3 regions of the Pelosinus sp. UFO1 genome follow, and region 2 is predicted to be linked to each of the others. Evidence: riboswitches for the same ligand, from Rfam matches in the RefSeq annotation. Region 2 holds a riboswitch; each other region holds the start of a gene.

Region 1 (4,220 bases), 350 kb from region 2:
CTTCTAGATCAATATTATCAACGCCACTGCCTGTTTTTTGAATCAATTTTAAGTTAGGGGCCTTCCCTATAATACTTCGTGTAATCGGAAAAGCGGCAGTAATAAAATAATGTGCCCTCGATAAAAAATGTTCTTTTTGACTATCATTTAGATCATGCCAATAGACTATTTCTGTAGTAGGTTCCTTATAGGTTTCAATCATCTTATGTATTTCAGGTGATACTTTTTCAAAATAAATTACAGTTATAGTCATTTTCTATCCTCCGTTTAAAAAGTGAATATATGCCGTATACCTGTTATACCTAAATCTTAAACTTGGATACAATGTCCTGCAAATTTCCTGCCATTTGAGACAGATCCGTGCTGGAAGAAGCAATCTCCTGAATAGATGCAGTTTGTTCTTCTGTAGCTGCTAATACAGTTTGTGCTTGACCTGTCGCATCCTTACTAATCTTCGTAATTTCCTTTACTGAAGATACGATTTGTTGGCTACCGTTAGCCATCTGCTCAATGGCTGCAGAAATTTCACGGATTTGATCCGACTCTTCTTCAATAAGTAAAGCAATCTCGTTAAAAGATTGTCCCGCGGCTATGGCAACTTCTGTACCTTTTCTTACCTCATCAGTTCCATCATTCATTGCTAGTACAGCCTTAGTCGTATCTGCCTGAATTTCTCCAATCAAAGCAGCAATCTCTTTCGCAGCTCCTTGAGACTGTTCCGCGAGTTTTCTAACCTCCTCAGCTACCACAGCAAAACCACGGCCTTGTTCACCAGCACGAGCAGCTTCAATAGCAGCGTTTAAGGCTAATAGATTCGTTTGACCGGCTATTCCCGCAATAGTATCAACGATTTGCCCGATTTCCTTAGAACGTTCACCAAGTTTAGCTACTACTTGTGCTGAATTATTCACTGAAGTTTCAATATTCGTCATCTGACTCGTAACTTTCTGGACAGCCTTACCACCTTCTTGAGCAGTATTTGATGTTTTCTCGGCTGTAGCAGAAGCGCTGCCAGTATTAGCAGCGATTTGTTGAAGACCCGCAGACATTTGTTCAACGATATGCATTGTGTTATCTACAGCCTGCATTTGATGTGTTGTCCCGTCAGTCACACCTGTTATTGCAGTTGATACTTGATTTGCCGCCTGAGATAATTGTTCTGTGCTTGCTGTAAGCTCTTCAGAGGAAGCCGATACTATTTCACTTGCCTCCTGAACTTTCACAATCATTTGTCTAAAATTCCCAATAGACGTTGATAGGGCCTTCGCCAAAATACCAATCTCGTCATTAGATGAAGAAGTAATAGCTACAGAGAGATCCCCGTCACCAATCTTCGCAACTTGCCTAGAAATCTCTTCAATTGGACGTAATAGTCTAATAAGGAATATCCATGCAACTAACCCGACAACAAGAAGAGCCACTAAAAGAGAAATCACCATAGTAGTAAGGCTAGCATAAAAGTCACTGATAATTTCACTCTTAGGCATACTAACAATTACCACCCAGGGGGTATTCTTAATTGGTACAGCTAAGGCCAAAGAGTCTCGACCGATAGAATCGGGGTAAGGGATTAATTTCCCCGAATTCTCGAGTAAAGAATGTAACATATTTTCAGGAACTTTTATTTGTTCTTTTATTAAATCTTTATTCGTGTGAGCTAGTATTGATCCATCTTGAGCAACAATACCTGCCACTCCAGTTTCACCCACTTTGACTTGCTCGAGAAAATTTTGTAGGGTTTCTAAGGAGATTGACTGAGCAACAAATCCCGCCATTTTACCGTCCTGTGTTTTGACAGGTTGTGTAACTATGACTGAGGGTATTCCTGATGCCCTGTTCACTATTACATCGCTAATGTGTGACTTTTGATCCTTCATCGTGTCTTTAAAAAAATCCCGGTCAGCCACACTTCCCCCTATTGTTTTTGCATCGTAGGGAGCTATGGCAAATCGTGCGCCCGCAGAATTGATAAATACCAGACGATCAACTCCCCATGTGGCTGCGAAATATGCATTGATCTTATCTTGTACACGGGAAGCATCTCCAGATTTAAGGTCAAGATCTTCACTATAATATTTACCGCTTCTTGAAAATGAAGCAAATAATTCACTTGTCTCACCCGCCAGCTGAGAAGCCTGGCCATTCATTGCCACTTGATTGTTATTCAATGTTCTTCCATAGAGAACATACATACCTGACCCTCCGACGATAAGCCCTGTCATAAGAAGGGCAATCACTAACAACGTAACGGTTTTTGCTTTAATAGACATATCTTATTCTCCTTTATTAAAAACTAAATACTAATTTATTTGTAAATGATCTCATGCATTTATAATTCCTGCGAAGTTGCTAGTTATGGAATACTTCAACCGTAATCTACATGCATAATTTCATTAAGAAATCAAAAATTCCCAGACGAATGCCTGGGTTTCAATACCTTTTTCAAGGGAAACCTGGCAATCATAGACCAAATGTCCTTAGACCCATAGCTTTGCGTCCCTACCTTTCAGTAAGTTTGCCAAATATGTAATTTTCTACATTTACAATATCATAATTATAAGACTAATAAATTATTATAATATTAACGTTTGGTTAATATTACTAAAAATATGGCGTGTAATTACCTCTAGTATGGAATATAATGATTGATATTGATAACGATTATCAATATCAATCATTATATTCCATACTGTTTAATTTTGTCAACACTTCAATTGCCTTCCTGAAAATAAAAAAAGCCGTCGCAATAACCTGCGAAGGCATGAATTTATATATGTTATTGCTTATCTTATAGAGAGTAATGTGACAACTAAAAGCGTCAATCACGCCTGGATCATTTCAAGAAAGGCTTCATTGACAAACTACTGTTCCTCCCAGTTCTTCAACCAGCCTAATTACTTTTTCTGAGCCTAGCCCAACAGGTACACCAGTAAGTAAAATACGTGGCCCTGTATTATGCCTGTTTTGCTCTAAACCAACTTTAATAGCAGCGTTCAGTTCTTCCAGCATAGTTGTAACTTTTGCTTTCCTTAAGTTCTTGTTTGGTTCCGCATAAAGAAACGGGATAAGCACCAGCTGCCAAGATCAATTTAATACTATATCTTTTGCAGTTCGTCGGTATCATAAAAAAGGTTGCTGATACCTCTATTCATGCTTAATTAGCTCTAATTACATAACATTGAACACCTTCATGTACATAACCATTTCTCCCTGTTCCAAGCTCTCTAAAATTAGTGGTATAGAAGTGATCTCCCGTTGAGCTATTGTAGTACCGGTGTAAAGCTATCGTCCGCGGATGGCGTGAACTATAGACATAACCTTCGATACCTTCGTATACATAAGAATCATTCCCTCTACCAAGCTCATCAAAGTTGGTAGTGTAGAAGTGATCTCCATTTGAGCTGCTCCAGTATCTATGCAAAGGGACTGTCCCCGAAATATGAGATTTGTATACATAGCCCTCGACACCTTCATGTACATAGCCGTTGTTCCCTTCTCCAAGCTCATCGAAATCAGTGGTATAGAAGTGATCACCTGTTGAACTATTGAAGTATCGGTGTAAAGGCTCTATATTCGGACGATGTGAGGCGTAAACATTTAAGCCTGGCAATAATAAAAACATACCCACCAGAATAAAAATAAAATTCTTCTTCATTATCGAACTTCCTTTCAGCGTAGTTTACGAATACGATTGCATTCAAGTAAATCCTCAGATTGAGAACCACTAATTTGCCTCTATTTTTTTATCATAGGTAGAATTTTTCAAGTTACATCAAATTAGCCATATTGCAATTCTAATTTTAAAAACGGCAATGTCATGCATTTCATTCTCAACAAGGTCACTCATTGTGATTGATCTATTATGTAGCGGCTAAGCTTCTATTACTGATACGCTAAAACCTATTTGCATTATCACTCCCCTTAATTTGTTATTTAAGCATAACATTAGAATATGACAAAATTATGACGGAATAGTAAATTTTACATACAACCGTATATCGATTCAATAGATATGTGTTCCTATATATATATCGTCTTTCATTGACATACATTCCGCATTGACGATAAATTAACTACAAATATAAATTTCTTTCCTATTTTTTATCTGCACATATAAGCTGAATATTCGATAGACAAAAAAGCACCGCCCTACCAATTAAGGAGGACGGAGCGGTGGTGAGTTGGTAGATAAATCTGTAATGACCTATTGATTATTGTAC
Region 2 (4,220 bases):
ATTTAGTGCAAGTCGCAAAGGGTGGCCCAGCAGGTAAGGCTGGACTTAAGGAAGGCGATATTATTTTAAAGATAGCAGAGACAGAGATTAACAGTGTAGCAGATCTAAGAGGTGCAGTTGATGCTCAGGCTGTTGGTGGTACCGTAAGTGTTACTATTGTACGTAAAGGTCAGCAGCAGGTTGTGAACGTACTTTTAGAAGAAATGCCGAGTCAGCAGTAATATGAAAATTACCATTGTTGCCGTTGGCAAAATAAAAGAAAAATATCTTACCATGGGCATTGCTGAATTTGTTAAACGTCTTACCCCTTACTGCCGCTTATCAATTATAGAGGTCGACGAAGAACGCATGCCCGATAACCCTTCTGATGCCGAAAAAGTGAAGGTTCTATTTAAAGAAGGGGAACGTATGTTAAAACACGTTAAGGAAGGGACACACCTTATTGTCCTTGATGTGGTTGGCAAGCTAGCTTCCTCAGAAGAGCTGGCAGAAAAAATCAGTATCCTAGGTATTTCCGGGAAAAGTGATATCACTTTCGTCATTGGTGGTGCCTTTGGTCTTTCCCCCGATATAGTCAAAGCAGCCAGCGAACGGTTGTCTTTCTCTAAGATGACCTTTACTCATCAGATGATACGCTTGTTATTAGTTGAACAGGTGTATCGGGCATTTAAGATTAATCGGGGGGAACCGTATCATTTGTAGTGGCGAAAATGGCATGTAATAACCTTAAAATTTGAACAAAGTCGCCCTAGCAAGGAGAATTTCTCTTTGCTAGGGCGGTTTTGTTCAAATTATGAAAGAAAAGTCACTAAATTTTAGTTAGCAGGCGGGCGGAAATTAATCCTAGTTGCAGTTGAAATTGATGTTGAGAATTTTCAGGGTCAAATCCCGTGATTTCATGAATACGATTTAAGCGATATTTCAAAGTATGCCTATGCACAAAAAAAAATTGTGAGGTTTCTTTAATATTGCTATTGCATTCCAGAAAAGCTTCAAAAGTAGTTACCAGCTCACTTTTATGATTGGTATCATAATCAATCATTGGCGCTACCGTTTGCATGTAATAATTGTATAATTCCATTTCATTTACGTTATTTGCAAATAAATTATAGGCCCGAGATCCATAAAATAATATACAATCTTTTTTTTGCAACCGATCGGCGACATCTTGGCGGAATCCCTGCGCTGACAGCCGCCTTCGTAATTACCACCGGTATTATCGGCACTAGACTGAGTCCTATAGTTTTCCGCTGGATGAAGCAGGTCAGTCCTATAACCAAAGGACTGATGCTTGGCGTGGCCGCTCACGGAGCGGGAACTGCCAAGGCGCAGGAATATGGCAAAATGGAAACGGCCATTGCCAGTCTGGCGATGATCTTTATGGGCATTATTACAACGCTGCTCGCCCCGGAGGTTGTACCGTTGTGTTTTCAGTTTCTTGGTATAAATTGATAGTAGCAAGTGTATTTATTGATCGATTGAAAAGAGAAGAAATGGCCACAACATTATAGGCAAGCACTCATTGAGGAAGAAAGACAAGGGGACGGAGGAAATGTCTTTGTAGACAAATCCACCGTCCTTTTGTCTTGCCAGTTAGAATTGATTTGTTAGATTGGCATACTATTTCGCCAGAATTCCCAAAAGTGATCGAGGCAGAGTATGAGATCATTTTTCCTAGAAAAGAAGAGGGTAATCAAAGTGAGCATAAAAACTGAACCGTTGGACTCGATACGGAGAAGAACCGTATCACTGGTAACGGCGAAAAATAGAAAAAAAGAGTTGGAAGTCCAATCTTCCAACTCTTTTTTTGATGTTACCGGTATACTTTGTAAAATACTCGGGATTGCTCACACAGACATGCCGTCCCTGTGAGTCTGAGCCACCTTACCTTATAGCACTATTATGAAGCGAATTGGTGTACGCTATAGCCCCCCATTTTACTTAAGGGATGCTTTATTTGTGATAATGAGGCTTGAATTATTGTCGATGTTTGTCGTATTGAGTAAATTTTTGTTGATGAAATGGGACTTTGAGGCCAACGAAATGGGACCCCGAAATAAAGGTAATTAATGTGAGAGAGTGGAAATGTAGAATGTGTAAATCTTGTGTATAATTTAATATTTTCCTTAGGATGGGATTAAGCAATGAATGTCAGCCTGTATGTGGACACTTGGGCTGTCAGGAGCTGGTAGTGTAACCGGGATCTCTTTTTTTGTGTTTTTATTGACGGGTAATAGACCAAAAGTAAGCATAATTTGTTAGCCAAAGATGTGAAATGAGTAGCCTGGAAAATGTTCTAAATATAAAGCAATTTCAGTTGGGAGATAACCATGTATGCAGTTCCAAAAAACTCATGGAGGGATTAGATTATGGGCAAAAGCAAAACTAATAGTGAAGCTGGTAGCGATATTTCGTATATCGGATATGACCAAGACGTTTTAACTGGCGGAAATGGTAAAGACCATCAAAACGGTAAAGGCGGCACAGGTAGTTTACCTGGTAAAAACGGAAAGTCTGCTTTAATCGGCGGGGAAGGTAATGATAATCTTCACGGGGGAAACGGCAAGGACATTGTAGTTGGTCAAGGTGGTAACGATACCCTGTATGGCGGAAATGGTAAGGACCTTTTAATTGGCGGGGAAGGTAATGATAATCTTTACGGCGGAAATGGTAAGGACATTCTAGTCGGCGGAGCGGATAATGATACCTTGTCTGGTGGAAAAGGCAAAGACATTCTTAGTGGTGGCGTGGGAAATGATTTGCTTGACGGTGGTTATGGAGCCGATTTTATGGCTGGTGGCAACGGCGATGATACTTACGTAGTAAATAATTATCGTGATACAGTAGAAGAGAGAGCAGGCGAAGGCATAGACACTGTACAGGCAAGTATCTCATATACCCTAGGCGCCAATGTAGAAAATCTAACTTTAACCGGTAAAGCAAATCTTGACGGAACAGGAAACGAACTAGACAATGTCATTATAGGAAATAGCGGAAATAATGTTCTTAATGGTGGGGCTGGGAACGACTTTCTGGACGGTGGAATTGGTGCCGACACCATGTACGGTGGCCGGGGTGATGACACCTACATCGTCGACAACGTTGGTGATGTGGTCGTGGAAAAAGCAGGCGAAGGCAACGACACTGTGCAGGCAAGTATATCATATACCTTAGGCGCCAATGTGGAAAATCTTACTTTAACCGGTGAAGAGAATCTTAACGGGACAGGAAACGGACTAGATAATGTCATTATAGGAAACAGCGGAAATAACGTTCTTAATGGTGGGGCTGGGAACGACTATCTGGACGGCGGAATTGGTGTCGACACCATGTACGGCGGAGTGGGCGACGACACTTTTATCGTTGACAATGTTGACGATGTGGTAATCGAAGCTACAGGCGAAGGCACTGACACTGTGCAGTCGTCGATAAGTTATGTATTAACCGCTAACGTGGAAAACCTGACTTTGACCGGCAGCGCCAACATCAATGGTACCGGTAATGAACTTGATAATACTATCATCGGCAACAGTGGCAACAATATTCTAGACGGCGGAGCCGGAAATGATACATACATTTACGGAATTGGTTCAGGTAATGATACGATTGATAACTACGAATTGGCGGGCAGTAATGGCTTTGACGTTGTGCAATTCGGACAAGGGATTGACAAGAATTCATTTGAATACCTAACGGAAGGATCGGATCTCATTTTACAATTAAAAGAAACCGGTGAGACGCTTACGCTAAAGAATTGGTATCTTGGAGAAGACTACCAGGTAGAAAATTTCCGTTTTTCCGATGGTAGCATACTTACACCAACTGATATAAATGATTCTCTTATGATTGTAGGTACTGAAGGGAATGATACACTATATGGTCGTGAGAACCGCAATGACAGAATTTTTGGCCTCGGTGGAGATGACAATCTATACGGCTATAGCGGCAAAGATAAACTAGATGGTGGAGAGGGCAACGACCTTCTAGACGGCGGAATCGACGCCGACATCATGTATGGCGGAGCGGGCAACGATACCTTTATCGTCGACAACGCCGGTGATGTGGTAATCGAAGCTGCGGGCGAAGGTACCGATACGGTGCAGTCATCGATCAGCTATGCCCTTACGGCGAATGTGGAAAACCTGACTCTGACCGGTAGCGCCGACATTAACGGCACAGGCAATGAACTTGACAACATCATCCTCGGCAACAGCGGCAAC
Region 3 (4,220 bases), 1.9 Mb from region 2:
ACCGCAATTGGTTATTCTCAATTATCCGTTAGCTACGTCACTGGGGTTGAATGCCGAGGCACTGCAAAGTGAAGATGGCATAGCGGTATTTGCTGGCAACCAGATTCCAGAAGGTGCTTCGCCTCTGGCTCAAGCTTACGCGGGGCATCAATTCGGAAATTTTGCTTTGTTAGGGGATGGGCGGGCTCTGCTGCTTGGCGAGCAGATTAATCCTCTAGGTCAGCGGGTTGATATTCAGCTCAAGGGTTCAGGAAGAACGCCATATTCCCGCCGGGGCGACGGTCGAGCGGCACTTGGGCCAATGCTGCGCGAATACATCATCAGCGAAGCAATGCATGGTCTTGGTATTCCTACCACTCGCAGCCTAGCGGTGGTGACAACAGGTGAGACCTTAATCCGCGAAACCTACCAGCCTGGTGCAATTCTGACCCGTGTGGCTGCTAGTCATCTGCGCGTCGGCACCTTTCAGTATGCTTCAAACTGGGGCACTATTGAGGAACTCCGGATCCTAGCTGATTATACATTGCAACGACATTTTCCAAACGTTGACATTGCTCCGAACCGCTATTTTTCTTTGCTTCAAGAAGTGATCAAACGGCAGGCCGTATTGATTGCCAAATGGCAACTGGTTGGCTTTATTCACGGGGTGATGAATACCGACAACATGACCCTTAGTGGCGAAACTATAGATTATGGTCCTTGTGCCTTCATGGATATCTATGACCCAGCAACGGTATTCAGTTCTATTGATTTACAAGGTCGCTATGCTTATGGCAATCAGCCGCATATTGCTGGATGGAATCTCGCGCGATTTGCTGAAACCCTATTGCCATTGTTGCATGACAATCAGGAGCAGGCTGTCAAGCTAGCCCAGGATGCAATTTCAGATTTTACTGAGTTGTATCAATCTAATTGGCTTGCGGGAATGAGAGCAAAACTGGGAATATTTAATGAAGAAGAACAGGATAAAAATCTTATTGAAGACCTTCTCGGTATGATGAAGAAGTATCGTGCGGACTATACCAACACCTTCCGCGCATTAACTTTTGATATGCGGCCCAATATGGAACTGTTTGGCACCACAGAATTTGCTCAATGGCATGAGTTGTGGCAGGCGAGGCTAGGCAGGCAGCAGGAAGCGGAAGCCTCTTCGCATCAGTTGATGCAAAATAGCAATCCTACGATAATCCCACGTAATCACCGGGTAGAAGCCGCACTAGAAGCCGCGGTGCAAGGAGAATACAGTGTAATGGAGCGGCTTCTTGATGTTCTTTCATGTCCTTACGCACACTCCCCCGAACAGGCTGATTACTCTACACTGCCAGCGCTATCAACCCGTCCTTACCGAACTTTTTGCGGTACCTGACATAGAAGCAAAGGGAGGATGTAGAGAGTACCATATAGGAATTCAAAAAAGCCACTACTGGTCATTTGACTGGTAGTGGTCTTTTTACCTTGCAAAGCGGCACTGCTTTTAAAACGTCTCCAGAGGCCGCTATAAAACATATTATAGTAGTTACCGTTTTTTACTTTAGGTATTTGGGTGATTGGGCTGATCTATACTAGCAATATAGGCAGCATTTTTTATATCCTGTTGTTTGTCTTTGGTTGATCGTTGTTGTTGCGAGTTACTGGCTTGTTGCGAGTTACTGGCTTGTTGCGAGTTACTAGCTTGTTGCGAGTTACTGGCTTGTTGCGAGTTACTGGCTTGTTGCGAGTTACTAGCTTGTTGTTGTGTCATATGATCACCTCCTGACCATATTATTTACGCATAGTGATCGAGCTATGCAATTGGTATTGGATATACGTCGTACCTATTGGTAGCACGGTGTTTTTTATTTTGAAGATTGTGTTATAAAAAATGATAAATAAAGTATGTATATAGTAAGGCTTTTCAAAAACATATATAGTTATGGGAGGGGGAGAAATGTGGTTCGATGGGCCTGATGTGTTTGAAGTAGGGGTTATTTTAACTCTGGTAGCTGCTTTGTGTATTTTTTGGCTAACTCATTCGGATCGTGCTTAAAGAAATTATTATCTTTTTTTGACCAAAAATTTTAAAATGCCGTTCTCATCTCAGACACTACAAGGGTTAACGAGCCATGTAGTGTTTTTAGTTTACTGCTTAAAATATCTTGATTAATCAAATATTACTAACTCATAGGCGATTATAATTAGTACAATCCAAGGGAAATAATGTGAAGCATTGGATAATAAAGTACACGTAGTTGTTAAATCCATTATAAAAGTCTCCTCTAAAAATAAAATAGATTCTAAATATACCAGTAATTAGGTTAAATGTAAAGTATTTACATTTAACCTTTTGAAATGCTTCTAGAGGAATTTTATTGAAATCGATAATGGAATGTTTTGAAAAATAGAAAGATGAATTATGATAATAGATGTTATGTATCTTAAATATTTAACAATATACCATAATTATGCAGGAATTTAACAATATTGAGCGAAAATTAACTAAAAAGTATATAATTGGCAAACCTTCTGAAAAGAAGGGACGCAAAGCTATGGGTCTAAGGACGATTAAGTCTATGATTGCCAGGTTGCATTTCTTGAAATGCAACCTGGCATTTTTTTGTGCAAAAATTGATGTTTGTTGCCAATTTTCCATCGAGAGGAATTAACCTGTATAAGTGTTGCAGCAAGCTTTCAGGTGAATGAAACGTATGTAATGGGACAACCAGACGCGACTATGAAAATACATCTTATCAGGGCGGTGAGTTTTTTAAGTGAAAAAGGTTTTTATATTACTGTTTTCGGTTGCAACGATAGTCGTTATACCAATAAATGAGCCCGGGGGAAACGTGGTATATGCTTCAAATGAAATGAAAATCGAGGGTGACAATAAACTTGTAATTCCAGGAAATACAGAAAAATTCAAAGCTGAATTTGCCTATGAAATGGCACAAATTACAGGGAAAATATTATCTACCCCAACCACAAATGTCGAGAACTTTAAAGTTGAATTTGCGTATTCAACTGCTAAGGTAACAGCAAAAATAATGCCGATTTTACCTAACAACCAAAGAAATGAATTCGCATATAAAATGGCACAAATCACAACAAAAATAATTGGTGACCAAAACCTAGATATTGAAAAAGCCAAAGCTGATTTTGCGTATGAAATTGCGCAAATGACAACGAGAATTATAACGAATCCAGACAAACTCACTACTGATAAAAACACAATGCTTACACTAAATAATGACTATGTTGATCCGAAAACAATGCTTAGGAATAATGCTGATATTGAGCCAAAAACAGTGGTTCAGTTAAATAATACAGTAACTAAGGAAAAAACAAAAAGTAGTAATACAAATTATATCTCACCGGAAACGTATACAGGCCTTGTAGATGAATTGAGTCATATAGGTGACCGGAGCAATCAGTTGGATAACAAAGTAAAGATTGATGGAGAAATTCGTTATCATTACGCATTGAATAGTGGTCCTGGGCAATTAGATCGGGATTCATCTGGAATTCGTGCCCGTATTGGTTTTAATAGTGCAGTGAATCAGGATTGGCGTGCTTATGGTATGCTAGAAGGTCAAAAGAATGTAGTAAATTATAATAATGACTTCAAGCTTTCACATCTATATGTGGCGGGAAAAAGCGGTGAATCGATAGTGACAGCAGGTTCGTTCGGTTACCTTATGGCGGACGGTAATATTTATGATAGCGATTTTAAAGGCGTCAAAGTTGAGTTTGGAGATCCGATAAAATACACGGTAAGTTATGGCGAAACCGATTACACGAAAAAAACATTGATAGCAACCGCGCGGTATAACGATTTTGATTACAATCTTGAAGTCGGTGCTCATCACTACCAAAAGGATGACGGAGATCACAGTCAAAACACAATCTGGACTCTTGGTGGGAATTATAATTTCAGTAATTTTGGTGTAGGGGCCATGGCTTTGGGATCTACTTTGACAGATAGCAAAGGTTATGTGCTTAGTGCTAACTATGGAGAATTAAAAACATGGAGGCCGGGTACCTATGGAGTATTTGCCAAATATTATAATCAACCCCAGGGCACGTATATTGCTCATGGAATGAATGGCACAGGTAGCTCTATGAAAGGATTTAAAGGCTATGGCTTAGGAATGAACTATACTTTGACAGAAAATGTTGTTACAGGTATCGAATATTATGGACTAAAAGACAAAATCAGCGGAGATAAAGGCGACACATGGTGGAGC

What was found. Region 2 has a riboswitch for cyclic di-GMP ahead of UFO1_RS23930 (calcium-binding protein). Riboswitches for the same ligand answer to the same signal wherever they lie in the genome.
Region 1: it holds a riboswitch for cyclic di-GMP, as region 2 does, so the genes downstream of both, UFO1_RS22765 (methyl-accepting chemotaxis protein) here and UFO1_RS23930 (calcium-binding protein) in region 2, are expected to answer to the same signal.
Region 3: it holds a riboswitch for cyclic di-GMP, as region 2 does, so the genes downstream of both, UFO1_RS08940 (porin) here and UFO1_RS23930 (calcium-binding protein) in region 2, are expected to answer to the same signal.

What each region holds. Positions count from the first base shown of each region.
Region 1 covers NZ_CP008852.1:4,852,152-4,856,371, reverse strand. Annotated here, with positions in the region: gene UFO1_RS22770 (2-hydroxyacid dehydrogenase) at 1-253, opposite strand, end outside; gene UFO1_RS22765 (methyl-accepting chemotaxis protein) at 303-2,270, opposite strand; cyclic di-GMP riboswitch class I at 2,445-2,530, opposite strand; gene UFO1_RS25600 (2-hydroxyacyl-CoA dehydratase) at 2,851-3,072, opposite strand; gene UFO1_RS22760 (hypothetical protein) at 3,155-3,655, opposite strand.
Region 2 covers NZ_CP008852.1:86,990-91,209, forward strand. Annotated here, with positions in the region: gene UFO1_RS00380 (S1C family serine protease) at 1-221, shown strand, start outside; gene rlmH (23S rRNA (pseudouridine(1915)-N(3))-methyltransferase RlmH) at 223-702, shown strand; gene UFO1_RS00390 (CdaR family transcriptional regulator) at 809-1,153, opposite strand; gene UFO1_RS24225 (LrgB family protein) at 1,096-1,452, shown strand; cyclic di-GMP riboswitch class II at 2,129-2,212, shown strand; gene UFO1_RS23930 (calcium-binding protein) at 2,370-4,220, shown strand, end outside.
Region 3 covers NZ_CP008852.1:1,938,256-1,942,475, forward strand. Annotated here, with positions in the region: gene UFO1_RS08930 (YdiU family protein) at 1-1,366, shown strand, start outside; gene UFO1_RS24875 (hypothetical protein) at 1,532-1,741, opposite strand; cyclic di-GMP riboswitch class I at 2,483-2,569, shown strand; gene UFO1_RS08940 (porin) at 2,748-4,220, shown strand, end outside.